Regions from separate parts of the Oceanobacillus sp. NCCP-135 genome, predicted to be linked through region 3. Evidence: riboswitches for the same ligand, from Rfam matches in the RefSeq annotation. Region 3 holds a riboswitch; each other region holds the start of a gene.
What was found. A riboswitch is a leader RNA that binds a small molecule or an ion and turns the genes downstream of it on or off. The one in region 3 is predicted to bind thiamine pyrophosphate.

Region 1 (10,066 bases), on a different contig from region 3:
TTAAAGGGAAATTGAAGGCAAACTTCTCCAGTATTGATGCCTTAATTGCATGTCTACCAGCTGGGACTGTTTCCGGAGCACCAAAGATCCGGGCAATGCAAATTATCAATGAATTAGAGGAAAAGAAGCGAGGATCTTACGCTGGTGGCATTGGTTATATTAATTTTAATCATGATGTAAATATAGCTCTTGCCATACGATCACTTGTTATCAAAGAAAACCAAGCATATTTACAAGCTGGTGCTGGAATTGTTTATGATTCTGTACCGGAAAAGGAATACCAGGAAACATTGCAAAAGGCCAAATCTTTAATGGAGGTGTACGACCTTGATCCTGTTAATTGATAACTTCGATTCATTCACGTATAACATTTATCATTATTTTTCAGAGGAAGGTATTGATATGAAGGTTATCAGAAATAATCAAATCACACTGGAGGAAATTGAATCACTAAATCCGGAAGCGCTTGTTATCTCACCAGGCCCGGGTTTACCCGCTGAATCGGGGATTTGTCTGGATTTAGTTAGAACTTTTTATACTAAAATACCAATCCTTGGAATCTGCCTTGGTCACCAGACAATTGCAGAGGCATTAGGCGGAAGGTTATTGAAAGCAAAGATGATTAAGCATGGAAAAACATCACTGATCACCCATAATGGATCGGGGCTCTTTAGTTACCTGTCCCAACCGGTAGAAGTCATGCGATATCATTCCTATGTTATTGATAAAACTTCACTTCCTGCACAATTAGAAGTTGTTGCTACATCAATGGAGGACGATGAAGTTATGGCAATAAAACACCAGATTTACCCTGTATATGGTGTCCAGTTTCATCCAGAATCAATCGGTACAACAACAGGAAAAAGAATTATTCGAAACCTTTTAGTGGAAATCAGAAAGGAGACACATCAATATGAAAAATTATCTTGAAAAACTGATCAAGCGAGAAAACCTAACAGTGGAGGAAATGAAGGAAGCAACTAATTATTGTTTTACTGATGATGTAACGGAATCTGAAATCGCTGCTTTCTTAACGGCACTGCAATCTAAAGGGGAAACAGCAGATGAAATTGCCGGAATGGTTGACGTTATCCGTTCCCAATCAACGTTTCAAACAACTACTATAAAACATGCGATGGATAACTGCGGCACTGGTGGAGATAGATCTTACAGCTTTAATATTAGCACAACATCAGCATTTGTCATCGCTGGTGCCGGAGTTACGGTTGCAAAGCACGGAAACCGCAGTATCTCCAGTAAAACAGGTAGTGCTGATGTACTGGAATATTTAGGTGTCTCCCTTACGTTTACAAACGAACATGTGGATGAAATGCTTCAGGAAAACAAAATTGCCTTTTTATATGCACCAAATGTCCATAAAGCATTAAAGCCTTTTTCAAAAGTACGAAAAGATCTTGGATTGCCAACCATTTTTAATACGATTGGTCCTTTAACAAATCCCGTTCCATTGGATTCGCAATTACTTGGTGTTTATCGCCGCAATATGGTGCAAATGCTTGGTGAGGCATTGCGTAAGTTGGGCAGACGGCGGGCAGTGGTTGTAAACGGAGCAGGCTTCATGGATGAAGCATCACTTGCGGGTGTAAATCATCTTGTCATCCTTGATGAGGGAAAATTGACGCCATTTACACTGAGACCGGAAGAAGTGGATTTGCCCACCTATCAAAATGAGGAAATTCGTGGGGGCAATGCCAAAGATAATGCAGGAATCCTAAGAGATGTTTTAAACGGTAAGAAGGGCGCATATTATGACACCGTGCTCTTAAATGCAGGACTAGGGCTTTTTGCGAACGGCACAGCAAAAACTATTAAATCCGGTATCAATATCGCAAGGGAAAGCATCGCATCCGGGGCCGCAATGGAAAGATTACAGCGACTGGTAGAGTTCAGCAAAAAAATCCCAAGTGGGGTGTTATAAATGTCAATTTTGGAGAAAATCCTTGCCCAGAAAGAGAAAGAAGTCGCACAATTAATTAATCAAACGTTTGATCAACCGATTCGCAAAAAGGTTGCTTCCTTTAAAGAAAACGTTAGAGCTTCCAAAAACATGGCAGTAATTTCTGAAATCAAACGATCTTCCCCATCCAAAGGGGCAATTGATATGAAAGTTGACCCGGTAGCTCAAGCCAAGAAATATGAAACATTCGGTGCTGCTGCTATTTCCGTATTAACAGATCAAACCTTTTTTAATGGTTCGATGGAGGATTTAACAGCTATAAGAAATGCAGTTGATCTACCAATTTTATGCAAGGATTTTATGATCGATCCAGTTCAAATTGATCAAGCCAGGTCTGCCGGTGCCAACATTATTCTGCTGATTGCTGCAGCTCTATCTGATACCGAATTGAAAGGTCTTTACGAGTATGCAAGGAACCGTGACCTGGAAGTTTTGTGTGAAGTTCATAATGAAGAAGAAATGAAACGTGTACTGAAACTTAACCCAGACATTATCGGTATCAATAATCGTAATTTAAAAACATTTGAAGTTAGCCTGGAGACGACCAAAAAATTAGCCTCTATGGTAACAAATAAAGAAACAATCCTAATCAGTGAGAGTGGAATAAAAACTGGGGATGACGTTGCACTTGTAAGCGAAGCCGGAGCCGATGCCATACTAGTCGGGGAAACATTGATGCAGTCAGCAGATTTGGCTCAAACCTTTCAGGATTTGCAAATACCTGATTATAGAACAGAGGTCGAAAGTAAGAGGTCGGATTGGTAGATTAGTAGAAATTGGCGGGTTAGTCATTTTCAATATGTAAGCTTCACCAGTTTTATTTTAAAAACACCAGGGTTTTAAAACACAATGATGGGATTTTTTAAAAAGGAGTGAATGAAACGATGCTAGTTAAAATTTGTGGCATAAAAACGAAGGATGCGGCAATCACTGCAGCTGAGTTCGGTGCAGACTTTATTGGTTTTATTTTTGCAGGGGGAAAGCGACAGATTACACCAGAAGCTGCAGCAAACATAGTTAAGACTCTCCCCTCTTCTGTCCAAAAGGTTGGCGTGTTTGTAAATGAATCTGTGGACGAGATGCAGGAGATTGCAGTAACAGTTGGACTAGACTTTATTCAGCTTCATGGTGATGAGCCGCCTGAAGTCGCAAAAAATCTTGGTTATAAAATTATTAAAGCATTTCCAGTGGATCCTGAACGCGTGAAGGATATCCAAGGCTACCCATGTGACTATTATTTACTGGATAGTCCATTTGGGAAAAACCGTGGTGGGAATGGCACAACATTTGATTGGAACTTAACGGAGAAACTATCAATTGACCCTTCAAAAGTCATATTAGCTGGAGGGCTGTCCCCGGACAATGTGTCTGATGCTATACACCTTGTAAAGCCAGCAGCTGTTGACGTGTCCAGTGGTGTGGAAACAAATGGTGTAAAAGACCATATGAAGATTAGAAGATTTATTGAAACAGCTAAAAGTACTGGAAAGGATGAGACCATTGACAGCATATACAATGCCTGATGAAACAGGAAGATACGGCAATTTCGGCGGCCGCTTTATACCGGAATTACTAATGCCTGCCGTAATCGAATTGGAAAAAGCATATGAGGAAGCAATCAAAGATCCTAAATTTATCGAGAAGTTAAATTACTATTTAAAGCAATATGTCGGCAGGGAAACACCACTATATTATGCGGAAGGAATCTCCAAGAAAATCGGTGGTCCCGCAATTTTTTTGAAACGGGAGGATTTAAATCATACAGGGGCACACAAAATTAATAATACTGTTGGTCAGGCTTTGTTAACACAAAGAATGGGAAAGGAAAAGGTTGTGGCTGAAACAGGTGCCGGACAGCATGGTGTAGCAACCGCAACTGTCTGTGCATTGCTCGGCCTGGAGTGTGTCGTATTTATGGGTGAAGAGGATATCCGCCGTCAAAAGCTGAATGTTTTTCGCATGGAACTATTGGGAGCAACGGTTCAGAGTGTATCTCAGGGTAGCGGAACATTAAAGGATGCAGTAAATGAGGCCTTGCGCTACTGGGTCAGCAATGTAAATGACACCCACTATATCCTTGGCTCTGTTGTTGGCCCACATCCCTTCCCAAAAATTGTTCGTGATCTGCAGGCAGTGATCGGAAAAGAAACAAAACAGCAAACCCTTGAGCAAACAGGTAGGCTGCCGGATGCAGTTGTTGCCTGTGTTGGTGGCGGAAGCAATGCAATGGGAATGTTTTATCCATTTATTGAGGATAAAGACGTGAAGTTATTTGGAGTGGAGGCCGGGGGTGTCGGTCTTGAAACAAATCAACATGCTGCAACATTATCCAGTGGGAATGTTGGCGTGTTACACGGCACATTAACACATTTATTACAGGACAGTCATGGACAAATTGAAGAAGCTTTTTCCATTTCTGCAGGACTGGACTATCCCGGTGTCGGTCCTGAACACAGCCATTTACATGAATCAAAAAGGGTTACCTATACATCCATTACAGATGAGGAAGCATTGGAAGCCTTTCAGTTTTTATCAAAAACAGAAGGAATTATTCCTGCCCTTGAAAGCGCACATGCAGTAGCATATGCTTTAAAGCTCGCTAAAGAAATGAACCAGGATGAAACACTTGTCATTTGTCTTTCCGGGCGTGGCGATAAAGACGTGGAACAAGTAAAAAATATATTGGAGGGAAAATAACATGGGTAAGGAAAAACTGGAGCATGCATTTCGTAAAAAGCAATCAGCCAATGGAAAATTGTTTATTCCTTATATTATGGCAGGTGATGGTGGTGTGGAAATTTTAGAAGAGCGGATTGCATTTCTGGAGGAATGTGGTGCTGCAGCGATAGAGCTTGGCATCCCATTTTCCGATCCAGTTGCTGACGGGCCAACCATTCAGGAAGCTGGTATCCGGGCCCTGAAAAATGGCACAACATTGACTGTAATATTGGATACGCTGAAAACCTTTCAGGAAACACGTACCATTCCAATCATTTTAATGACCTATCTAAATCCGATTTATAGCTATGGGATTGCTGACTTTGCTGCCGCCTGCAAGGAGTCTGGTGTTGATGGGATCATTATTCCCGACTTGCCAATGGAAGAAGAAGGTATAGTTGCTGGTGTATTGAAGGAAAACAGTATCGCTTTTATACACCTTGCTGCAATGACCAGCCCAGCTGATCGTCTCAAGGAAATCGCAAAAAGATCTGAGGGCTTCCTCTATGCGGTTTCCGTAACCGGCACTACCGGGGCACGCTCCGTTCATGATGAAAGCGTAAAAGACTATCTTCAGCTGTTGAAGGAGAACAGTTCTGTTCCTGTACTTGCGGGCTTTGGTGTTTCTACAATTGAGCAAGCACACGGGCTTGGAGCAAATTGTGATGGAGTAATTGTTGGCAGTAAAATCGTTGATCTGCTTCATCAAGGAAAGGAAGAAGAAGTCAGAAAATTGATCAAGGGAAGTGCAACTGCTGAATTTGTTTCTTAGGTAGGTTTTCGGCGGAACCTTGATTAAATTGGTGAATGCACAACTTCAGGCGGGTGATTCACAACTTCTAGTGATGGTGCACGACTTTGAGTGAATGTGGTTGTTGAGAGGAGTTCTCACGGACAGTGCGAGCTTGGATTCGGGCTGTTTTGTCCATGAGAAGTGTTCTCTTGGACAGTGCGAGATGGAATCTGGGCTCGTTTGTCCGTGAGAGGCGTTCTCACGGACAGTGCGGCTTGGATTCGGGCTGTTTTGTCCATGAGAAGTGTTCTCACGGACAGTGCGAGCTTGGATTCGGGCTGTTTTGTCCATGAGAAGTGTTCTCTTGGACAGTGCGAGATGGAATCTGGGCTCGTTTGTCCGTGAGAGGCGTTTTCATGGACAGCGCGGGCTTGGATTCGGGCTCGTTTGTCCGTGAGAGGCGTTCTCACGGACAGTGTAGAAAAACCGGGTGGGTGAATATAGAGAATGGAAAAAAAGAATGAGAGAATAATGAGTGACAAACCGCAATATGAGGAAAAGTTTCATCCTATTTTTTTGATACGTTGGTTGCAGCAACAAAAGTTGTGACAGATGAAGAATTTGAGTTATTTTTCTGATTATATCACCATGAATTAAACATATTAAGAAAGAATTCTTACTACAATTCAAGAGATTGCAAGTACGGAATTCTTCGAGAACAGGGATTCCGTACGATGACATTTCACTCAAGGTTACCAAAAACTGATACTGGAAATATGAGAATTATATTTAAAATTGATGATAACGAGAAAATTATATTTTATTTCGTTGTTGGAAAACAGATAACCAAAGACCCAGATCCGCAGAAGATATTTATTCCAAAGCTGACAGTGTTAAATGACATAGAAGATAGTAATTAGGACTTGACAGAAATGGAACATACATATAATTATATATGGTTCAATCACATTTTGCGGGAAGGGTTGATTAAGTTGCTTTATTCGGAACCGGTATAATGTGTTTTTAAAGAAACAAAACTATTAATTTCCCCGTACTTTGTGAAAGATCCTTATATATTAATGATATATAAAAAAACCAGTTGTCCCCAATATCTGGAGACAACCGGTTTTCATTATCTTGCTAATGAACGAATGAAGTCATAATCTAATGCTACTTTTTCTCTTTGCAATTGTTCTTCATTTTTTTGATAATAATAATCTCTGGTCTTTCTATTCAACATCAATTTAGTTTGATTTTTTTTACTGTTTACTTTTCTCAATCTCATCATTTTCACACCCTTATCTTTTTAAAATGACTAGTCAGTTTACATGATATTGTTGTATTTTTAATATTGTTACACACAGTTACATTATGTCAAATATGCAAACATTGCCGCTTCCATTTCTTTAATGCGTTTCTCCACTTTATCTTCGTCATAGCCAATCGTTGCATGTAGCCAAATACCATCATGCAATTCCCAGAACAGTGCAGCTGCTTTTTCGGGGTTGATATTCTGTTTGAATTCACCTGCATCTATTCCCTCTTTAATGATTTCCTCTGTCATTGAGAACATGACATCAAAGCGATCCGTAAGAATGTGCTGCACATCTGGTGAGTCTGTTGAATAAAGCCAGAACTCAATATGAACACGCATCATCTTTTTCTTGTTTAAGTCATACGGAATATCTGTATTAATCCAATATTTCAGTTTTTCCCTTGGGGTATCCATCTTATTCAAACTTTCTTTAAGTTTCTCGAGGGATTTTTCTCTGTTCTCTTGAAGTAGATTGATAAAAATATCTTCCTTGCTTGCAAAGTAATTATAAAAAGATCCCTTACTTAATTTTGAATAACTCACAATATCATCCACCGTGGAAGCATAATATCCTTTTGCAGAAAAACACTCCAATGCAGCCTGAAGTAACGACAGTCTTTTCTCTTCTTTTGCTTCATCTGAAATCCTTGGCAATTTCTGCACCTGCTTCCCATCAATAGATTAAAACTGACTGGATAGTTTATATAAATTGTAGTCTATTTTGACACAATTTACAAGGGTTATGCTCCAAATAGTTGTGACATATTTTTGTCCGATTTAAAAGGCGTTTTTTTTGAATATCCTTTCTTTTCTATGTTATTTGTTAATTAAGCCTTTACATTAAATTTATTCATGTTACGATAGACGTAGAAAATTTCTATAGCAATATTAGCACTAGGGGAGCTGTTAAATCGGCTGAGAAGGACTGTTATGTTCTGACCCTTTGCACCCGAACTGGATAATACCAGCGTGGGGAAGTGTGGTCGATGTGTATATGTTACGTTTATTTTTGATGACAATACATACTAGTCAGACTGCATTCCCCAGGGATGCAGTTTTTTTATCGTCTAGGAAATTATAAAATTTGTGGCTGTGGATAACAAAACAACCGAAGCAGCCACGCCCAGCGCTTTTGTTCTAGGCAAAAAATCTAAAAATCGGTGTAGACAGGCACCTATCAAACTAGGAGGGGTTTCGTATGACAAATCAAACTTGTACTATAAGTGATCTTGCGGGGGTTAGTTTTTCTATTCATCCCATGACCGACAATTTTATCGAGATCATAAAAGGAGCATTGAATGAAGCTGACACAACAAAGGTATTTATGAAAACAGATGATGTGACGACAACGGTAAGAGGAAAGCTTGTCCATGTTTTTGACGTAACAAAGGCTATTTTCATGTATGCATCGAAAAGCGGTGAACATATAGCATTTCAAGCAACCTATTCATTAGGATGTCCAGGTGATTCGTCAGATGACATTTACATGGCAGAAGATGATAGCCCACTAAATGCTGAACGAATAAATAATATGAAGCAAACAGTTGCCTCCAAATTTTCACTCTACCCTCTAGGTGACGGAAATTATATGAATATGATTTATGAGCAGATCGAAGCAATGAAACAGTATGTTACAGTTTCCCCTTCTCATTACTCAACCCGCTTAGATGGAGAAGCAATTGCAATATTCAATGGTCTGGAACAAGTATTTAAAGCAACAGTTCAAGGTGGATCCAGTCATACGGTTATGACTGTTTCTATTTCTGCGAACAGTCCCTCACATAATGGAGAAGCGAAAAATGAATAACTGGCGTTTTAAAGAAATCGTTGTAATGTCAGCACTGTCAGTTGTTTTCGCAGTTGTTTATTTAGCCTTTTTACCTGTAGGGAAAATCCTTGTAGGCTTCTTCGGTCCAATAGGCTATGACCTTATTTTTGGTATTTGGTTTATTGTTTCCATTATCGCTGCATATATCATTCGCAAGCCTGGTGCAGCATTTTTATCAGAAACCATTGCCGCAATGATCGAAGTTTTAATCGGCAATGCCGTTGGTCCAATGCTTATTATTGCGGGTATGATACAAGGAATTGGTGCGGAAGCTGCTTTTGCTGCTACACGCTGGAAAAACTATTCTACATGGGTGCTTATGGCTGCTGGAGTTGGCTCCGCAATAACCAGTTTTATCTATGGTTATTTTATGAGTGGTTATGTCGCACTAGCTACAGGTTATGTTCTGGCAATGTTTGTAGCACGTCTCATTAGTGGAGCACTGATTGCCGGGTTATTAGGAAAGGCATTAAGTGATGGCTTAGCAAAAACAGGAGTCCTATCCAGCTATGCTTTAGGCAAAGAATATCGAAGGAAGTATTCCGCATGATACCATTTATTAAAGTCAATCACCTTTCCTTGCGATTTGAAAATCAACTAAAAAAGGATATCCTATCCGATGTATGCTTTGAACTAAATCACGGTGAAAGCATACTACTACTTGGACCAAGCGGTAGCGGTAAAAGCACACTGTCTTTTTGTCTAAATGGGATTTATCCAAGGGAATTAGACGGTGAATTCCAAGGTGATATTTTTATAGACGGTAAGAAAACAACAGACTACCGCCCTGGTGAACTAAGTCAACACATCGGTGTCGTATTTCAGGATCCCGAAACACAATTCTGCATGCTTACTGTAGAAGACGAGATTGCTTTCGGTTTGGAGAATATCCGCGTTCCCAATAATTTAATGGAAAAGAAAATTAATCGCGCTCTGGATTTGGTTCAAATGCTTCCATTTAAAAATGAGATGATCGCCTCTCTCTCTGGTGGGCAAAAGCAAAAATTAGCATTAGCCTGTATTCTCGCCCTTGAGCCTTCACTTCTTGTTTTAGATGAACCAACAGCAAATCTTGATCCTGTTGCAACAAAGGATTTAATACAGACCATTCACAATTTAAAAGAAAAAACCAATTGTTCCGTGATTATCATTGAACATCAATTAGATGGTTGGACGGAATTAGCTAAAAGATGTCTGCTTCTAAATAAGGATGGAGAAATTTTCTATGATGGTTCATTGAGAAATGCGATAAAAGATAATATTCTTCATTTCAATTCAGAAGGGATTTGGCTTCCTAAAGTCACCCAATACCTGTTGCAGCATGTACCGAATGAAACAAAAAATATTCCATTAACGATGGAGGAGTTTTCTGAGCAGGCTTATTTATGGCATCCAACAGAGTGGAAGGAGACTAGACAAATTAATCCTTTACGCACTCCTGTTTTATTGGATGCTTCCCATATTACCTGGTCCAGAAAAAACAAAGAAATTATT
Region 2 (10,066 bases), on a different contig from region 3:
TATTCCATCTTATTTATCAGGGACGAACGTATTAATGAAGAAGAAATGAATAAACGACTACATGACTTTGTGTCAAATATTATAAAGAAGTTCGATTATGCAATTTATGCTGGTGTCGGTAGGAGTTTTCGGGAACTAAAGGATTTAAACTATTCATTAAATGATGCTGAAAAGTGTATAGAATTTTTAAAAGTGACGGATTACAACAAAGAAATGATTACTTATATAGAGTTAGGCGGATACCGGCTTTTTCTTAATTTGGATACTGATGAGATGGATAGTTTCATTAGAATCAGACTCCAACAAATCATTGATTATGATTTGGAAAACAATTCAGAACTTGTGAAGACACTGAAATTGTATTTGCATTTTAACAAAAGTATCAGAAAAACCAGTGAGGAGATGTATGTTCATGAAAATACAATCAAATACCGAATCAATAAGATCAAACAATTGATGGGAATTAAAGAAATGGATGGGGATCTGACTTTTGAAATTAATTTGGCGATAAAAATGATTACATTTTTAAACAGGTATGATTTGTTGAAGTAAGACAAATCATACCTGTTTACTTTATGTATTTAAGACATATCAATTATTATCAGAACCCTATATAATATTCCGTATAAATAAATAAAAGGAAATGATTTTAATAATCCTAATATTTTAATGTGCACACATCCATTTAATCAGATGGCTGAGCAATAAGGAGGAGGGGGGATTTTTCAATGATTCTTCTTGCACTTGCTACACCAATACTAGCCTATGCCGGTATTGCAATCGGTCGATCATGGACAGATTTTATGCAACTGGGATGGAAGACAATTATAGTTGCCAGTCTGGTATTATTGGGTACTTTTCTTGGATCAGCACTAATTGCGGAATTAGTACTGCAGATGCAAGGGTTAATTTAGTAGATTAATATTTTAATTATCATCAAGACAATCTAACTTTCAGAAAGGATGAGATGTTCATGTCACAGATGCTTGCGTTGGTCATAATTATTCTATGTTTGTTTATTGGTGAAATTATTGCCATTAAAACGAAGGCTTGGATTCCATCAGTATTTATCAGCGCCGTTCTTTTTTTAATCGGCTATTGGACATTTTTCCCGACAGACATTATTGAACTAGCCGGTATTCCATCTGCTGTAGCAGTAATGATGATCTATTTGCTGATTACAAATATGGGGACATTACTATCTGTTCAGGAACTAAAGGAACAATGGAAAACAGTTTTAATTGCCGTAGCAGGAATCTTGGGCGTTATTGCGATTTTATTTGGACTGGGAATCTTACTGTTTGATTTTAATACAGTAGTCGTTGCTATTCCTCCATTGGTCGGCGGATTAGTTTCTTCTTTAATCATGGCAGAAGGAGCATCAGCTGCAGGGCTTACCAGTTTGGCGGTATTTGCAATTGTTATTTATGTATTGCAAGGCTTCGCCGGTTATCCATTAACATCAATTATGTTAAAAAAGGAAGGTATCAGGTTATTAAAAAAATATAGAAATGGTGAACTGGAAGCACAAAATCTAGTTAAACAGTCAACTGCTCCCGAGCATAATGAACCCAAGCTTTTTCAAAAAATGCCTGCTAAATATAACACGGATTATTTTAAATTTTTAAGACTGGCTTTTGTCGGTTTTCTAGCGTATATTGTTTCAACATTACTGGGGCCAATAGTTGAGATTAGCCCTTATGTGCTTTGTTTGCTGTTCGGTGTTATCGGACGCAGTGTAGGTTTTTTAGAAAGACACACTCTTCAAAAAGCCAACGGTTTCGGTTTTGCAATCATGGCACTTTTACTGTTTATTTTTGACGGTTTGAAAAATGCCACGCCAAGCATGATGGTGGACTTGTTATTCCCTTTAATCGGTTGTATCGTACTTGGAGTTATTGGCATGTATATATTTTCGTTTATTATGGGAAAAGTTTTACAAGTTAGTAAAGAAATGGCCTTTGCCGTCTCTTTAACCGCTTTTTACGGTTTTCCAGCAGATTACATTATAACGAATGAAGTTGTTAATGGGCTAACACAGGATGAAAAGGAAAAAAGCATTTTGCTTAGTCATATGTTGGCCCCAATGCTGGTTGGCGGGTTTATTACCGTAACAATCGTCTCTGTAATTCTAGCCGGCACCTTTGTTGGATTTTTGTAATTTGCTGTTATTAGATTATTCATTTTAAGAGGAGGATTTTATGTTACAGAATCATGAATTAGATGTTTTTAAAGCTTTAATGCAAGAATACAACCATAAACTTGATTATGCTGGTATCAATGGAGAAAGGATTGCCAAACGTCTTCATGAATTATCGCAAATTGGCGCTACATCCGATGGTGGAATAATGAGGTCTGGCTTTTCGGCAGAAGAAATAGAAGCCAAACAATTGGTGAAAAACTGGATGAAGGAAGCTGGATTGGAAGTGTCAGAGGATGGAGCAGGTAATGTTATAGGTCGACTAAATGGGATTAACAACGGTGTTCCTGCAATTGCATCTGGTTCCCATGTGGACAGTGTGCCAAACGGGGGGCGTTTCGACGGACCTGTTGGGGTTCTGGCTTCACTTGAGGTTGCTGCTGCCTGGAAGGAAACCAATTATTTAGCGAAGAAACCATATGAGGTAATTGTTTTCTCAGATGAAGAAGGTTCAAGGTTTAATAGTGGATTAACCGGAAGTATGGCAATGACAGGTGAAGCTGATTTCACGAAAAATAAAGACTTGATTGATTATAACGGTGATTCATTTGAAAATGTACTTCGGGTATATGGCAGCAATCCTCAAAAATTCCAAGAAGCAAAAAGAGATTTAAAGGAATTAGAAACGTTTATAGAAGTTCATATTGAGCAAGGGAAAAAACTTGAAAAAGAAAATATTTCGGTAGGTATAGTTAGTGGTATTGCTGGACCAGCATGGTTGCAGGTGACTTTTATTGGAGAAGCAGGACATGCCGGAAACACACCAATGATTGGTCGCAAGGATCCAATGGTAGCTGCTGCTGCGTTTATTCAAAGCGTTGAAAGTTTCCCGCTTAAAGTAAGTGATACCTCCGTAGCAACAGTTGGTAAAGTAAACGTTTACCCAAATGGGATAAACGTAATACCGCAAAAAGTGGAACTAAGTGTCGACATCCGTGATATACATGAGCACACACGCAATGAATTATTGGAAATGATTGTTCAGGAAGCTGAATCGATTGCAGACAAGAGAGGGATTAATTGCAAGATAAATCAAACAACAAAAATAAAGCCCATCCCGATAAAAAAAGGGCTGCAGGATAAATTAGCCAATGCTGTAGTGAAAAATAATATCAAACCATTGTACATACCAAGTGGAGCAGGCCATGATGCAATGATTTTAGGAAGACATATTCCCGTCGCAATGTTGTTTGTCAAAAGTAAAGACGGAATTAGTCATAATCCGAAAGAATGGTCTGCACTTGATGATATTGTAAGTACAATACATGTATTAAAAGATTACATCGAATCCTTGATGGATGCCTAATATTGAATCCATCAGAGCGCTTTAGGCTTATTATAAATATAGGCATTTACTAACTTTCGATCCAAAGTTAAGATAGTGTTTAACGCCTTTGATAAAAATTATAAAAAGTAATCCCTCAAGTCCTTTAGCAGATACGTGAGGGGTTATTTTTTATACGAAAATGGGATTTCCATATATTGCGGTGTCTGTCAGGACATGGGGGCTATGAACATGTACTTATCCTATATAAGATAGTATATTCTTGTGATTATTAAACGATTTTTCTATTTAGCAATATATGATTGAAAAGTAATGAATTAACATATATAATGTATATTTGTACGGGGCATTAGCTCAGCTGGGAGAGCGCTTCGCTGGCAGCGAAGAGGTCAGCGGTTCGAGCCCGCTATGCTCCATCCAATAACACTGCAACCTGATTATATAGGAAATGCAGTGTTTTTTTGTGTGGATTTACTGGTAGTTTTAGAAATATCTTTTGAGGTATAACAAAGAAGTCATCACTTGAGGCTGCACCAGTTTAACGTTTCAATTGCACCAATTAAAACATATCTGTATGATTATCTAATTGAGACTGCACATGCTTAAAATTACTTCTGGTTTCGGTCATGAAATTATCAAGTTTCTCATCCATTCTATCCATCTTTATAGAAAAGTTTGCTTGGTTTAATGCAAGAAGCTCTAAGCTTGAAGCAAACTCATCCTGTTTAGAAGATAACTGTTCCAGATTTGAAGCAAACCCGTCCTATTTAGAAGATAGTTGATCATGACTTAATTCAAGTCGTCTTTGATTTGATTCTAATTTCTCCTGATTTGAAGCGAGTAAACGTTGACCTTGTTTTAATTCTTGCAAATGGTCTATAATAATATTTATTTTTTCCTCCACTTCACGCTGCACCTCCTTTCATTTCCTATATTATTTCATTATTTTCTTAATATTTCATCAAGTCATTCGCTTTCTTTCTGCATTTTTCACTAAACTAACTACATACTTATCCATCCGCTTTTCCATCTGCTTATTCGTAAGGTCTGTTACCCCAAATGCCTTCCATCCCGGATACACTACCGGCGGTCCATAAAGCACATCAATCAGCGAAACTAAATCCCAGTATGGATCATATAAAAATTCTGTTCCCGCATACCGCTGATAGGCTTCTAGAAATTCATCAGCTGTTACAACATCATATAGCATCGCTAGATTCCACCTGCAATGACCAACATCAATTCCAGCAGGACCTATGCAAGCATTTCCCCAATCAACTACGCCACTTACAGTACCACTCTCCCAGAGTACATTAGCAGGATGAAAATCTCGGTGAATAAAACATTCCTTTGCATTTGGCGGTGAGCCTTTTACAACTTCAAATACCTTTTTCCATATGTCAGGAACACTTGACCAGCTCGGCATTTCTATCTTATTCACATCATTATATCGAAAATACTTCCACGTAAAGTCACTACCATCAACTGCGTGTATTTTTACTAACTCCTCTGCTAAACCACTAAGCCACTCCATCCTGTCTTCTGGTTTTAATACAACTGAACCAGGTAGCCTTGACATTAATACAAGCGGATCACCACATACCTCTATATTTTCTTCATATGCAATTATTTCTGGTGCAGTCAACCCTTTAGCTTTTGCCAAACGCAAGCTTTCCGCTTCATGTAGGGCTAGATCCGGCTCCTCCTTCAGCCACTCTCGGTTATCCAATTGCCGAAGTATTACTTCTTTAATCTCATCATTTATTTTAAGGATTAGTTTATGTAAAATAGAAGATGTACTGCCTTTTAACCGTTCTATTGAAAGAATAGCTGCATTTGTGTCAACTGAATTTACTACCCATTTCTGTACACTTTCTGATAGATATTCCATTAAATCCACTCCATCAAATTTATATTTATTCCCAGGAAATTTCCCAATCGACTACAAATCTACCATTCACTTTATCTCCGTGGAGAACAATATAATATTCCCCATCATTTAAAGCTTTATATTCCAACGCTTCTTCGCCTTTTTCCTTCATCGGCAAATGATCACCTTTTGTATTTTCAAAATGATAGCCCCAACCACCATTTTCATCATATATATTTACTTGAAATGTAATTACTTCCCCTTTTGAGAGCTCAATTGGTATTTTATGCTCCCCATGGAAATAGTCAAATGTTGATGCAAATCCGGATGAATTCCTTTTTTCCACCCAATTCTCCTTATCTGTGAAATCTACGGTGGAAATAAGTGTAAATATTACTGGTAGAACAATTGCGAAAATCAGTGATATCGGAAATCGCTTTTTAAATAAAACGATGCCAAAATAAAACAACACAGCGGCAATTGCCCCAATCGACCCAGCGATAAGGAAGAAAGCGATATGCTCCATTGGAAAAGCAAAAATAATACTACCAGCAAAAATATAAAGTAAAACAATCCAACGTTTAAGTTTTGTCCACCCCCTGATGATCCCATCAATAATCATAGAACAAGGAATAGCATACACATAAAACGCAGCCCAAAATAAATGATTCGATAGTATTTCAGATAGCTCAAACATATCAAAGGAAATTAGAAAAAGTATGCAAAAAACAAACACTGAAATAGAAAAACCCGCACCGATAAACTTTGTATAAAAATAATAAAGGAGCTTTCTGTTGTTTCATTTACCCATTACTTCTGACCTCCTTCCCTGTTCATTCACTATAATTTATTTTAAAGCACAAGGAGCCTGAATACAATTTCTTCCTTAAAAATACTACATAAAAGGCAAATCTCCGTCCATATCGACCACATCTTGTATGCGTATAAGATAATTCTTTATTTCATTATTCTTCCAGCTGTGTCATTAAAAATTATTAATCAAACGTTTGATTAACTTGATACAAACCGATTTAAAGGTTTATTTCCAAATCATTACAAAACGAAAAAGTAATCTAGGTGCAACTATACAAATCTACTTTATTTTGATATGCTTGTAATGAATTGCATATATGAATAAAACTACTAGGGGTGCCCAATTGACGGGCTGAGAGGAAAGCACTACATGAGCTTTCCGACTCTTATGGACCTGATCTGGTTAATGCCAGCGGAGGGAAGTAGTCGGACAAAAACGTCTTTCCTATTTCAGCTTACTCGAGCCAAATCCTAGTTTTTCGGATCTGGCTTTTTTTGATATTCCCCAATATGAAGGGAGGTTACAAATGAATCGAACACGTTTACTAACTACCATGGCTGTTTTTGTAGCTATTGGAACACTAGGAGCACAAATTCTCTGGTTCCCTGCAGGAATCGCTAGAGCTTACCCTGTGCAACATGCCGTCAATGTAATGGCAGGAATTATGCTTGGTCCAGGTCCTGCCGTAGTGATCGCCTTTATGATCGGTTTACTCCGCAATTTACTAGGACTTGGTACATTATTAGCATTTCCTGGTGGCATGATCGGTGCATTTCTAGCTGGCTACCTTTACGTGAAATTTGGAAGAAAAGGATGGGCTGTAGTTGGTGAATCACTAGGCACTGGGATAGTTGGATCACTTTTCGCAGTTCCATTTGCTCAATTTCTTATGGGAAGTTCTGTTGGCGCATTTGCCTTTTTACCATCTTTTCTAGTAAGTAGCATCACTGGTGCTTTCATTGGCTGGTTTATTGTTTCAAGAGTTAAGCAGAAAAATTTAATACGAGTTTAACAGGAAACTACTAGGGGCGCTATCTAAGGCTGAGAAAAGGAATATTCCTTAGTCCCTTGGAACCTGATCTGGTTAATACCAGCGGAGGGAAGTAGTCGAGGGTAATTCTTAGATAATATTCTATTAACCTACTGATATCCCCTTAGTAGCTTCCAACACAAAAATTAGGAGGCTTTTAAATGACATTCACAGATGATTTACGAAAAGAAAATGAAGATATTTTTCAAATGATAGTTGACCATCCATTTGTTGTCGGGATTGGAAAAGGCGACGTTCCAAGAGAAGCAATTGCTCATTATATTAAGGCAGATTTTGAATATTTAAATGCATTTATGCAGATCTATGGAATTGCACTTTCAAAATCTTCGAAGCGGGATGATATTAGTTACTTTCATGAAAAGATTCAATTTATTCTACATGATGAGATACACCCACATCATAATTTTTGTGAATACATAGGATCCAGCTATGAAGAATTACAAGGGCATCCACTTCCGCCTACTGCTGATCATTATATAAAACATATGATGTATCATGCTCAAATGGGGACTTCAGGTGAAGTATTGGCTGCGTTATTGCCTTGTCCCTGGACCTATTATGAAATTGGTAGGGAATTAATGATACAGTATAAACCAACAGAAAATCATCCCTTTTATGATTGGATCAGTTTCTATGCAGGTGAGAGTTGCGAAAATACTACGAAGGATTTGCGGAAACGTTTGGATAACCTTGCAGCCAATGCTTCACTAAAAGAGCAAACCCGTATGAAAGATGCCTTTCGTAAAAGCTGTCAGCTTGAATTAAAATTCTGGGAAATGGCATTTACTTGTGAGGAATGGCCGTCTGAGGAGGTAATTATTCGATGAAACGAGTTCCATGTGCCCTTACGATTGCTGGCACCGACCCAAGTGGTGGTGCTGGTATTCAGGCAGATTTAAAGACTTTTCAGGAATTAAAAAGCTACGGAATGTCTGTTATTACATCCGTTGTTGCCCAAAATACAACAGGTGTACAGGAAGTTTATCATTTACCGGTTAATTTTATTAATCAGCAGCTGAAATCCGTTTTTTCTGATCTGCCAATTCATGCATTCAAAACAGGAATGATCGCTAATGAGGAAATGATGAAAGTCATCGCTGAACAAATATCAGGACTGGGTGTACCCTATGTTATGGATCCCGTAATGGTTGCTACCAGTGGGGACCCTCTTATCGCAAAAAATGCACGCTATTTTTTACGACAGAACCTTTTGCCGTTAACATCTCTAGTAACACCAAATATTCCTGAAGCAGAATTCCTTACCGGAAAAACGATTGATACAGTTGAAGCAATGAAAGATGCTGCTGTAATGATTGTAGAGGTTTTTGGCGCAGGTGCTGCACTTGTTAAAGGCGGACATATGAAGGGGAAAGCAGTTGATTACCTTTATGATGGTTCAAATCTGTACACTTTTTCTACAAAACGGATTAATACAAAAAACACACACGGCACTGGATGTACGTATTCTGCAGCTATTACTGCCTATTTAAGTCAGGGTGCATCTTTATATAATGCCATAAAGAGCGGGAAAGACTTTGTAACAGCAGCGATTCAGCATTCCTTCCCGCTCGGAGCTGGGAGTGGTCCAACGAATCATTGGGCAATACGAGAGGAAGGTGTAAAACGTTGAATTCCAACATTATTAATGACGTTCGGAATAACAGTCCATTAATTCACCATTTAACAAATCAGGTAGTTATGAATTTTACAGCTAACGGATTGCTATCTTTTGGGGGTACGCCAATTATGGCAAAAGCGGAAGAAGAGGCAAGTGAGGTAGCTTCCATTGCTGATGGTGTACTTATCAACATAGGTACGCTAACTTCCGATGAGCTTCCTGCAATGATCCTTGCAGGAAAAACAGCCAATCAAAAGGGAGTTCCGGTAGTACTTGATCCAGTCGGGGTTGCAGCTACTACATTTCGTTTTTCAGCTGTAAAGCAAATTTTAGCGGAAGTTAAAGTGACTGCCATTAAAGGGAATGCAGGAGAGCTTGCCCAGCTTGTACAAATCCCATGGGTGACTAAAGGAGTTGAATCAATTGATAATGGCAGCACTGAGGAAATTGCCAGAAAGGTTGCAAGAAACTATCAAACTACTGCTATAGTAACAGGAAGAAAAGATATAATTTGTACCGGAGACACTACTGTACATAATCAAACCGGACATCCCATTTTAGCGAAGGTTACTGGTGCTGGGTGTTTGCTTGGTTCTATTTTAACAGCGTGTTTAACAACAAATGAAACAGTGGAAGAACAAGCATTAACAGCGGTTGGATTTTATGGATTGGCAGCGGAATATGCAGCCTCTCAACGTGCGGTAAATGGCTCAGGAACCTTTATCCCCTCCTTCATTGATGCACTTTCACTTGATATCTCTGAATTAGGGAGGGTGCTAGAATGATCCTTTCATTATCAGAAAGTCTTCGCAAATATTTTATCATGGGAAGTCAAAATTGTGATCATGATCCTGTAGAAATTCTTAAAAAAGCTGCTAAGGCTGGAATTACAGCCTTTCAGTTTCGCGAAAAGGGCGTTGGATCACTAACTGGGAATGCTAAAATAGAATTAGGGAAAAAGTTACGTGCTGTTTGTCATCAATATGAGATACCATTCATCGTAAATGACGATATTTACTTAGTAGATCTTTTAGACGCTGATGGAATTCACGTTGGACAAGATGATCGATCCCCAGAAGAGTTGCGTAAGCATTTTCCTGATAAAACTATTGGACTTTCCGTTTCAAATGCCAGTGAAGTTGTGCATAGCCCCATATCCTCAGTTGATTATATCGGTGCAGGTCCTATTTTTGCCACAAGTACGAAGAATGATGCTAAAACGCCAGTT
Region 3 (10,066 bases):
ATTCATGATTTTCCAAAATACGATCAAGTGCTTCTTTTTGTGCTTTCTTTGATGTCTCAATAACCGTGTTTACTTCCATTGCAGTGGTGATTTGCATCCCACATGCCCGTACAATCTCTCCATCTACTTCTACCATACAAGTATCACATGTTTGCACAGGACCGAGTGATTCGTTAAAACAGATTTGTGGAACAAATTGATCTGTTGTGTTAATTAAATCCAGCAGATTCTGGCCAGGTTCAGCTAAATATTCCGAACCGTTAATTGTTACAACGATATGTTCTTGCATTTTTACTCCTCCCCTTTTATTTAATGGACTTTATTATCTATATGTACAATCCCCGTAAATAACCATTTCGAAACCTGAATTATTATAATTATTTGAATAAACACCAAAAAAGACATCCCGAATATTGTAGAATGTCTTTTCATTTTAATACGTTAATAAAGCTTACCCTGACGATATAATATGGTTGATATTTTCATAACCGAATGTATATAACAATTTTGCCTTAAAGGAAAATGGTCACCAAAGTATTGTGGCAATACAATATCAAATGTTTCCTGCATTTTATTGAAAAGCCTTCTAAAAACTTCCTCTTCGGAATAAAATTGTGTTTCTCTTCCCTGCAGCCATTCAAAGTAAGAAACAATTACGCCACCCGCATTTGCTAAAATATCTGGAATGATTACTTTTCCCTTATCATTTAAATAACTATCAGCCTCACCTGTAATCGGTGCATTTGCCCCTTCTACAATAATTGGAGCTTTAATATCTTCCTTATTATCTTTATGAACCTGATTCCCTAATGCAACTAAAAATAAAACATCAACATCCAGACTCAGTACTTCCGATCGATCCTTGACGACAGCCTTTATACCTGCTTCTTTTAATTGTGTATCATCAACAGGTAAATCTCCTTTGTTTTTGGCAGTAAATTTAGCTAATTCCGGTATATCAAGTCCGTCTGAATTGTAAAGAGTTACATTACGGTCACTTACTGCTACGATTTTGTTATTTAGATTATTACATTGATAAGCCTCTAGAGCAGCTGCAGACCCCACATTCCCAAAGCCCTGAAAAGCCAATGTTAATGATTTATCATAATGAGCTAAAGCAGTTTTCGCAAAAGTATTCTTTCGTTCTGACAGCCATTCATGCTGCTGCTTAATAAAATCATGCATTAAATAACGGAATGTAAAGTAAACACCTTTTCCTGTTGCTTCTTTTCTACCTAAAGACCCACCATTTTCGACGCTTTTTCCTGTAAAGCTTCCCCGATAATTCTTCCCTGGATGAATGCTTTTATACTCTCCCATCATCCAGTCCATTTCCCTTGCACTTGTTCCGACATCTGGTGCTGGAATATCCTTATCTGGACCAATGATTTGACTAAAATACTGAACATATTTCCTACAAATTAAATTAAGATCCTTCACTTCATAATCTCTTGGATTGATGACAACTCCACCTTTTCCACCACCAAATGGGACATCATGCAACGCATTTTTAAGTGTCATTAATGCTGCCAAGTTAATTACTTCCCCTTCATTAACCGATTCATGAAAGCGAATTCCCCCCTTGTATGGGCCCAAAATATTGTTATGCTGTACACGAAAAGCTGGAATCCGCACAACATTTCCATTTTCCAATGCTACTCGCAAAAATGATTTATTCACGTGGTTAGGTGTGGAAAGAATCGAAATCAGTGATGTAAATGCCTTTTCCCTTAAAGAACCCTGTAATTCGGGCAGAAATGCTTCATCATCCAATAATGCATTTAATGATTTTTCAACAATTAATCCTGTTTGATTTACCATGTAGTACTACCTCCATCTGCGACTAAAATTGATCTACTATAAAGTGTAACAAAAGAAAAATAAAGTGACCAATGAAAACGCTTTAATCAAACTCAAAAAATGACTGAAGACTTCGTTTTCAATTATTGATTTTTTTATTTTGAGTTATTTCTTAAAGCAGGAATACAGCTGCAAGTGTGGCTAAGACAAGCCCGATAATAACAGGTATAAAGTTTTTTCGAACTAACTCCATAACGGATACACCACAAAATCCTGCAATAGCGATAAGTGAAGACCATGCAACAATCGTTCCTCCACCTGTCCAGATTGACCCCATTTGCCCAATTGCTGCTAAGGTACCTGCATCAATAGAGCTGTTTTCCAGCGATGCTGCTATTGCCCCAGTTAGAGGGAGACCTGAAAAACCAGAACCGTCTAGTCCAGTTATTATTCCAATTACTAACACACTTAATGCAGCCAATAATGCGCTTTGTGGCAAAAATTCCTGTGTAGATTGTACAAGATCAAATAACAAGGCAGGCATATTTTCTTCCACCCCTAAAATATTCCCGGAAAAATCCGAGCTTCCTAAAAAGAAGAACCCAGCAATTGGTATGACCGGTCCCATCGCTTTAAAAGCAAATACAAATCCATCTGTTATATGATTACTGATATAATCAAGGGCATGCTGTTTTCCAAAAGCTACTGTAGACAATAATAGTAGAATAACAGCAACACCACCGACAAATGCAGCACCATCTCCACCTTCAAATCCACTCATTCTTCCTGATAAAAGCTTTTCGTACACCATGTAAATTACAACTGCCAATAACGCTAAAGGAACAACAACAGCAAATAATTTACTCCACTTAGACAAATTCTTAGTATATGCTGTATTAGCTGATTCCGTGGTGGATTGCATGTTTTGTAAGTCCTTTTCATTTAATTTATCATAGTTGGAACGAATCGATTTTCGGTACATGAAATATGCTAAAAGAATCGCAACTCCACCAGCAATTAATGATAAAACAAGTGCCTTATCTGCAACCAAGGCTGTATCAATCCCAGCTGATACAGCAGATAAGCTTGGGGCTACCTGGACTATATAATCGGAGGACAGTGCCATCCCCTGACCGGCAAGAGCGATCGCAACTGCTGCTGTCATTACTGGCAACCCTGACCTTACTGCCGCAGGAACAAGTAATGCACATATCAATGGAACAGCAGGAGTCGGCCAAAAGAATAATGAAATTACATAGGTTACTCCAACTAAAACAAAGTATGATACATGGCCATTGACCATCATTTTTTGAATTGGCTGTATCATTCTTCGATCTGCCCCTAAATCTCGCAATGAATGCAGTAGTGCCAACATAAAAGTAATAATTAAAAAGATACTGAAAAGCTCTTTTGCAGCCACCAAATTGGCATTAAATATACCTGTAAATCCATCAATTAGACTGCCCTTATAAACCCAGGCAATTACAAATGTGCCGAGTAACGAAGGCAATACTACCCCTTTACGAAAAATCATCGTACCAATAATTATTAGTGTGAATAGCCCATATAACCAATGGGATAACGTAAGCTCCATTTCAGCTCTTCCTCTCCTGATGAATAGTGCTATAGCCTATGCAAAGGAGAAAAGAAACGCTACTGGTCAATGTTAATAAATCTATGTTTAACCGTTACAAAAATGGGAATATATTTGTAATATGCGAAGGAGATCATTTGAATCATTTATTAGAGAATATTTATCTGATGAACAACTGAAAAACTGATGTACGTATATTGAAAGATAAAGGTGTAAACAAAGATGATGTTTATATTCTGTCACATAAGAATGGTAGAACAAACCGATTATTTAATTTTATAGTACGCTAAACAGTTAAAAAGGATAATCCTTTTATAGTAATAGATTATCCTTTATCCTCCTTGATTATCTAATTCTTATTTTTGATCTCTTTATCTGCACATTCATTACAGAGCAGCTTGCCGTTTTCATGTACCCCATCAAAAAAGCCATTTTCACAATAAACATTTTTCCCACATGATATACATTTACCTATTAATTCACGCAAATAAAATCATCTCCCAAAATAGTAAAAGGTAATCTCTGTATCTATGAGATTACCTTAATGTGAGCAGATTTTCAATTGGTTAAACGGTGTTTAGCAAAGCTCTTGGCTGTTTATAAAATAAAAAATACACAATAACTCCACTGATTAGGAATCCTGGCAACATGTAAGAACCATTATAAATCAAAGAATATATCCAAACAGGCTGTCCTTCAGGTGCATATTCACCAAAGAATACAATCCCCCCCGTGAAATGGGCCAAAAACCGCAACCCCGACCCAAGCAATGTTCCTAAAAGAATATAAGAGAGACTCACAATCGCCTTTTCCTCCTTAATAGCATTCTGTATTGGTTTCGCAAAAATCCCCGCCAGTCCCAGCACAGAGAATGCGACGATATAATCCAAAAATCCTTGTAAAGGTGTGAATATCGCCGGTCCGAATAACAACTGTAATCCCCCCCAGAGGAGTCCAGCCAGAATACCGCCCTTCACTCCCCAGCGAAATGCCACAATAAATATTGGTATCATTGCAAACGATACAGAGCCACCTTGGGCCCATACTTTAAATGATAAAAACGGCAGAATATCAAGGAGTAATGCCATTGCTGCAAATATCGCCACTTCAATTAAAAACAATGTACGTTTCGATCTCATAAGAATTTCTTCCCCTTTCTAAAGCTAATTTCTGATTTTTTTAAAACACAAAAAAAGCAATGCCAAGGGGAAGATTTCCTGATGGGGAGAATCCGCTCACATTACTTTTATCCATCAAAAAAACCACCATCCCTACGCTAGTACTAACTAACAGGTTCAAAGGGTAAGAACAAAATGTTCACTCTCAGCCAAATGGCTCCCCCTGAAGGCTTTTATCATTATGCTTTTATTGTTACTTATATTATAACGTATTTTTCAAATAATAACAAATTTACTAAAGGGATAGAAATTCTTCAACATCCTCAACACATAATTGAATTGCATTTTCCCAAAAGTCTGTTTTTGTTACATCGACATTCAAATGCTTTTCAGCTAATTCCTCCACATTCATTCTGCCGGTATCACGTAACAATGCAATATAGTCGTCCTCGAAGCTACCGCCTTTTTTCTTGGCATATGCGTAGATACCAAGACTGAACAAATATCCGAATGTATAGGGGAAATTATAAAACGGTGTTCCGGTAATATGAAAATGTAGCTTGGAAGCCCAGAAGTTCGGATCATAATTCTCAACTGCACCACTATATGCCTCTTTCTGTGCCGCTATCATTAGTTCATTCAGACGATTTACCGAAACCAAACCTTGTTTTCTCTCTTCATAAAAGTTATTTTCAAAAATAAAGCGTGCATGGATATTCATGAAAAATGCGATACTGCGCTGTATTTTATCTTCCAGTAGTGCTAATTTTTCTTCTTTGTTTTGTGCATTTTTTACAGAGGCATCCGCAACAATCATTTCTGCAAATGTGGATGCAGTTTCTGCTACATTCATCGCATATCCTTGATTTAAACCATTAACATCATTCATCACATGCTGATGATATGCATGACCCAGTTCATGGGCAAGCGTCGAGATATTGGATGAGGTACCAGAATAAGTCATGAAAATTCGTGTTTGTTCACTGTCTGGAAAACTTGTACAAAATCCTCCTGGTCGCTTACCAGGTCGATCTTCTGCTTCAATCCATCTTTTTTCAAATGCAGCTTGAGCAAAGTCTGCCATCTTTGGACTGAACTCACGGAAATGATCAACTATAAAGTCTGCTCCTTCTGTGTAGCTGGAAGTTTTTACTGTGTCTGATAATGGTGCACCAATATCGTACATACTTAATTTTTCTAACCCTAATAAATCAGCTTTTTTCTCTAAATATGCCACGAAATGTTTTTTATTATTTGTTATCGCTGTCCACATGGCATCCAGCGTCTCCTGCTTCATTCGATTAATAGCCAGTGGTTCTTTTAATACATTTTCCCAGTTTCGATGTTTATACTTTTGCAATCGGAAACCTGCCAGATGGTTTAACGTTTGACCAATTAAATCAGATTGTCCTCTCCAGGCTTTGCCCAACTGCTCATACACATGCTTACGTACAGCACGATTTGGATTACTTAATTTATTGGAAGCCTGTCCAACAGAATAGGAATTAACCTTTCCATCCTCTTCTATTTCCACACTCATATTTCCAACTATTGTGTCATACATTTGACTCCAGCCATGATAACCATCAACTGCAAGATCATTCATTAACACTTCCTGTTCCACTGCTAATTGTTCTTTTGCTCTTTCTCTATTTTCATTTAATACAAATGCTAATTCCTTCAGATCCGGATGTTTTAAAAGTCCTTTCCATGCTCGGTCATCAATTACAGCAAGCTTTTGCTCAAAAATTGTTCGGATCTCGTCCATTTCTGCCTTTAACGCACTTCTCTTACCTACTAACAAACTGGCTTTTTCGTCTTTTACATTTTGTGCGCTTAAGCAGCTTACGAATGCAAATGCTTCACGCAATTTTTTCGTTGTATCTTCAAGTTGTTTGACAATCTCAATTAATTTTTCTTCTAGTTCCTGATCTGAGTTTAAACTGTTAACTGCTGTTAAAAGCTCTTCCATATCATTCTGTATGTTAGTTACATATGTATGAAATTGTTCAGATTCACTTCCACCGGGGAAAATCACCTGTAAATCCCAAGTTGGATTATACGTTTGTTGCATAAAATCGCTCCTTAAAAATATGGATTATTTTTTTACCCTATTTTTCTATTATAACGAAATATTAGAATCTTAGCACCAGAAACAGTTTATTTTAAAAGAAAACGTATTGAAAAGTGGTTAAATTTAATATACAAGGGCATTTTAAATACGAAGTGTAAAAACACTTGACATTTTGAATTCAAGACAATATACTTAGTAACATAAAGTAAGTAACATATTTAATATAACTTTTGGAGGGATTACAATGGCAAAAACAACTTGGAAAGTAGACACAGTTCATAGTGAAGTAGGATTTTCTGTTAAGCATATGATGATTTCTAAAGCGAAAGGTATATTTGAGGATTTTGATGCTGTAATTGAAGCAGATCCTGAAGACCTAACAGATTCAAAAATTGAAGTTTCAATTGATGCGGCAAGTGTTAATACACGAAACGAAGACCGTGATAACCACTTGCGTTCAGCTGATTTCTTTGATGCTGAAAATCATCCAAAAATCACATTTGTTGCTACGGACATTAAGAAGAAATCAGACAGCAACTATGATGTAACAGGTGACCTAACCATTCGCGGAACAACTAAACCAGTTACAATTGACGTTGATTACGAAGGACAAAGCAAAGACCCAATGGGTGGTAGTACAGTAGCTGGATTCAGCGGTAAAACTAAAATAAACCGAAAAGAATTTGGCTTGACTTGGAATGCTGCTGTTGAAACCGGTGGAGTTCTCGTAGGTGAAGACGTATCAATCAACTTTGAATTAGAAGTACACAAAGAAGGTTAATAAAAATAATGATGGGGTAGCATTTTCTGAATGAAAATGCTACCCCATTTTTTATTGAATTGGCTTTGATAGTTAACTTCGAACTACCTTTTAACATAAAAAAGTCCCAGTAATAGATTTAGAGAAGGGATCTCATTCCAGGACTTTTTTAAATACATTTATGCTCTTTTCTTCATCAACCACAAGAAATAAGGAGCTCCAATTATCGCAACAAGAATACCTGTTGGAATCTCATTTGGCGCAAGCAAGGTTCGACTAAACACATCTGCAATCAGCAATAACAATCCTCCAATAAATAGGGTAACAGGTAATAATCGTTGATTAGCTGGTCCAACGAGCAACCGGGAAAAATGTGGTGCGATTAACCCCACAAAGCCAATTGCACCAACAGCGGCTACACTAAACGCCGCCAGAACTGTTGCCAGAAACGCTAATTGAAAACGTGTAGACATTACTCTAACCCCTAAGCCCCGTGCTGTGTCATCACCTAAAGACAACGTATCCAAAATTCGAATCTTCATAAATAGGATTGGAAAAAGAATAATGGCTGGCCATATTAGATAATTAAACAACTCGGACCATCCCTTGGCGTAAGTAGTTCCAGACAACCATGTTAATGCTGAAGCAACGCCCATATCTGCTTGTACAACCAAAATCTGAATAATTGCTGATCCAAATGCAGATACACCTATACCTAACAAGGCTAATATTGTCGGTTGAAAAGCTGCCCGGATTGCCAGCATCATAACCATAATAAAGAAAACAAAGGAACCAATCATTGCACCAACCGGTATCCATATAGCGGATACCCCAAATACATACATCGTTAATAGAGCACCTACTCCAGCCCCAGAAGTAATTCCAATTACTGATGGATCAGCTAGTGGGTTACGCAAAACTCCCTGAAAAATCAATCCACTAACTGCCAGCACCATTCCACTGAATAAAGCCACAAGTGCACGTGGTAATCGAAGATCAAGAATTAAATTTCTCATAAATTCATCAGTTTCTCCAAATAGTGCCTGAAAGGTTATAATTGGTTCAAACCCATCATTTCCAGAAGCTAAACTGATAGCCAACACAGCAAGAGTAGCTAACATTAAAACCGGCAATATAACTTTGAGCGACAATCCTGTCTTAACTTTTCCAGCTAGAATAGATGAATTTTCTTCCCCATATTTTGTTTTTTTCATGCGAAGTACTAAATATATTAACCATGGTGCACCAATTAATGCCGTTATTGCCCCAACCGGAAGCTCTGAAAACGACGGATCAATCACTCGGGCTAATATGTCTGCAAGCAATAGTACATTGCCTCCCCAAAGGAACGATGCAATCACTAATGGCAAATGTTTTCGATACCCGATTAATTTAATAATATGTGGAGCAACTAAACCAACAAAACCAATTGGTCCAACAACACTTACTGTAACAGACGTTAATAAAACTGCTGCAATAATGGAAACAAACTTTACACGATTAACATGCTGGCCAAGTGCTGTTGCAACATCATCACCCAATGTCAATGTATCCAATTTAAATGTCATAAACAATACTACAACCATAGAAATAAGAACAAAGGGAAACGAAAAATTCACACCACTCCAATCGTTTTGTACCAGTGTACCTGAACCCCATAAGAAAATACCGGCAGTCTCATTCTCATAAAATATTTGCAAGACACTTGTCAAAGATGAAAATAAGAAAGTGACAATCATTCCAGCTAACACCATTCGAACAGGGGTTGCCTTATTTCCCCCTGAAAGTATAAATACAATGAAAAATGTGAAAATGCCACCTAAGAAAGCTGCAATTATTCCATTGCCAAGTAAAGCAGCAGGAAAAAACACCGTACTAATAACAACTGCAAAGTAAGTACCCGAATGGATACCTAAAGTACTTGCTGAAGCTAACGGATTTTTTGTAGTGGTTTGTAAAATAACACCAGCAACCGCCAGTGCCCCACCTGCAATTATCCCCATCACTGCTCTAGGCAATCTTAAAATTCGAACCGTATGGTGCTCCAATGTATCTTTCGGAGCAAAAATGGCATCGATAACTGACCCAACTGAAATCGATACACTGCCCTGATTAATATGAATAAATGTTAAAAGACATAAAAGGGCGGCTCCACCACCGAAGGTAAGAACCGCGACCATTGATTTTTTTAAAGTTTGATCCATCAAATCACTCACTTACCATTGCATCGACTAATTGCTTTGTAAGTACTTCTGTCGATAAAACTCCACCAAATGTCCACGTATCACCAGGTAATTGATGTGTATTTCCTTCCTGTACAAAGCTTAAATTCTCCCAAACCGGATTTCCTTTAAGCTGATCAGCAAAAATATTATCTTCTTCCTGTACAATGTATAGGAATTGAAGATTTTCTTCCTGAAAATTTTGTAGTGCTTCAACAGTTACTTCACTATAGCCATATATTTCAACGCTATCAGATTGATAGGCATTTTCAAAGCCTAGATTACTCATAACCTGAGCTACAATCGAGTTATCTGTAAACAAACGCAATGTCGGCGTATTTTGTGCCGTAAAAGCCTGTGTAGTAATATATTTTGATCCTTCTAATCCTGCTGCAGCAACTCGCTCTATTTGTTCTTCTGTAAAACTGTTTAAATTTGCAAGAATCTCTTTCGCTTCCGCTTCTTTATCCACAATCTTCGCGACTGTTTGAAATTCAT

Region 1: it holds a riboswitch for thiamine pyrophosphate, as region 3 does, so the genes downstream of both, AC6HVZ_RS04605 (YkoF family thiamine/hydroxymethylpyrimidine-binding protein) here and thiT (energy-coupled thiamine transporter ThiT) in region 3, are expected to answer to the same signal.
Region 2: it holds a riboswitch for thiamine pyrophosphate, as region 3 does, so the genes downstream of both, thiW (energy coupling factor transporter S component ThiW) here and thiT (energy-coupled thiamine transporter ThiT) in region 3, are expected to answer to the same signal.

The regions. Positions count from the first base shown of each region.
Region 1 covers NZ_BAAKSZ010000004.1:143,172-153,237, reverse strand. Annotated here, with positions in the region: gene trpE (anthranilate synthase component I) at 1-344, shown strand, start outside; gene AC6HVZ_RS04650 (anthranilate synthase component II) at 328-930, shown strand; gene trpD (anthranilate phosphoribosyltransferase) at 914-1,939, shown strand; gene trpC (indole-3-glycerol phosphate synthase TrpC) at 1,940-2,743, shown strand; gene AC6HVZ_RS04635 (phosphoribosylanthranilate isomerase) at 2,863-3,501, shown strand; gene trpB (tryptophan synthase subunit beta) at 3,479-4,675, shown strand; gene trpA (tryptophan synthase subunit alpha) at 4,677-5,468, shown strand; gene AC6HVZ_RS04620 (hypothetical protein) at 6,164-6,349, shown strand; gene AC6HVZ_RS04615 (hypothetical protein) at 6,562-6,717, opposite strand; gene AC6HVZ_RS04610 (TetR/AcrR family transcriptional regulator) at 6,799-7,398, opposite strand; TPP riboswitch at 7,631-7,737, shown strand; gene AC6HVZ_RS04605 (YkoF family thiamine/hydroxymethylpyrimidine-binding protein) at 7,943-8,551, shown strand; gene AC6HVZ_RS04600 (ECF transporter S component) at 8,544-9,122, shown strand; gene AC6HVZ_RS04595 (ABC transporter ATP-binding protein) at 9,119-10,066, shown strand, end outside.
Region 2 covers NZ_BAAKSZ010000004.1:93,371-103,436, reverse strand. Annotated here, with positions in the region: gene AC6HVZ_RS04385 (helix-turn-helix domain-containing protein) at 1-552, shown strand, start outside; partial or broken gene AC6HVZ_RS04380 (hypothetical protein) at 735-914, shown strand; gene AC6HVZ_RS04375 (hypothetical protein) at 974-2,161, shown strand; gene AC6HVZ_RS04370 (M20 family metallo-hydrolase) at 2,202-3,506, shown strand; tRNA gene AC6HVZ_RS04365 (tRNA-Ala) at 3,829-3,901, shown strand; gene AC6HVZ_RS04360 (hypothetical protein) at 4,249-4,401, opposite strand; gene AC6HVZ_RS04355 (phosphotransferase family protein) at 4,447-5,376, opposite strand; gene AC6HVZ_RS04350 (hypothetical protein) at 5,402-5,977, opposite strand; TPP riboswitch at 6,491-6,606, shown strand; gene thiW (energy coupling factor transporter S component ThiW) at 6,696-7,181, shown strand; TPP riboswitch at 7,184-7,288, shown strand; gene tenA (thiaminase II) at 7,361-8,047, shown strand; gene thiD (bifunctional hydroxymethylpyrimidine kinase/phosphomethylpyrimidine kinase) at 8,044-8,850, shown strand; gene thiM (hydroxyethylthiazole kinase) at 8,847-9,623, shown strand; gene thiE (thiamine phosphate synthase) at 9,620-10,066, shown strand, end outside.
Region 3 covers NZ_BAAKSZ010000001.1:162,471-172,536, reverse strand. Annotated here, with positions in the region: gene fdhF (formate dehydrogenase subunit alpha) at 1-289, opposite strand, end outside; gene AC6HVZ_RS00745 (Glu/Leu/Phe/Val family dehydrogenase) at 442-1,821, opposite strand; gene AC6HVZ_RS00740 (hypothetical protein) at 1,973-3,394, opposite strand; gene AC6HVZ_RS00735 (hypothetical protein) at 3,744-3,881, opposite strand; gene thiT (energy-coupled thiamine transporter ThiT) at 3,961-4,533, opposite strand; TPP riboswitch at 4,646-4,746, opposite strand; gene AC6HVZ_RS00725 (M3 family oligoendopeptidase) at 4,808-6,586, opposite strand; gene AC6HVZ_RS00720 (YceI family protein) at 6,831-7,367, shown strand; gene AC6HVZ_RS00715 (iron ABC transporter permease) at 7,526-9,550, opposite strand; gene AC6HVZ_RS00710 (ABC transporter substrate-binding protein) at 9,555-10,066, opposite strand, start outside.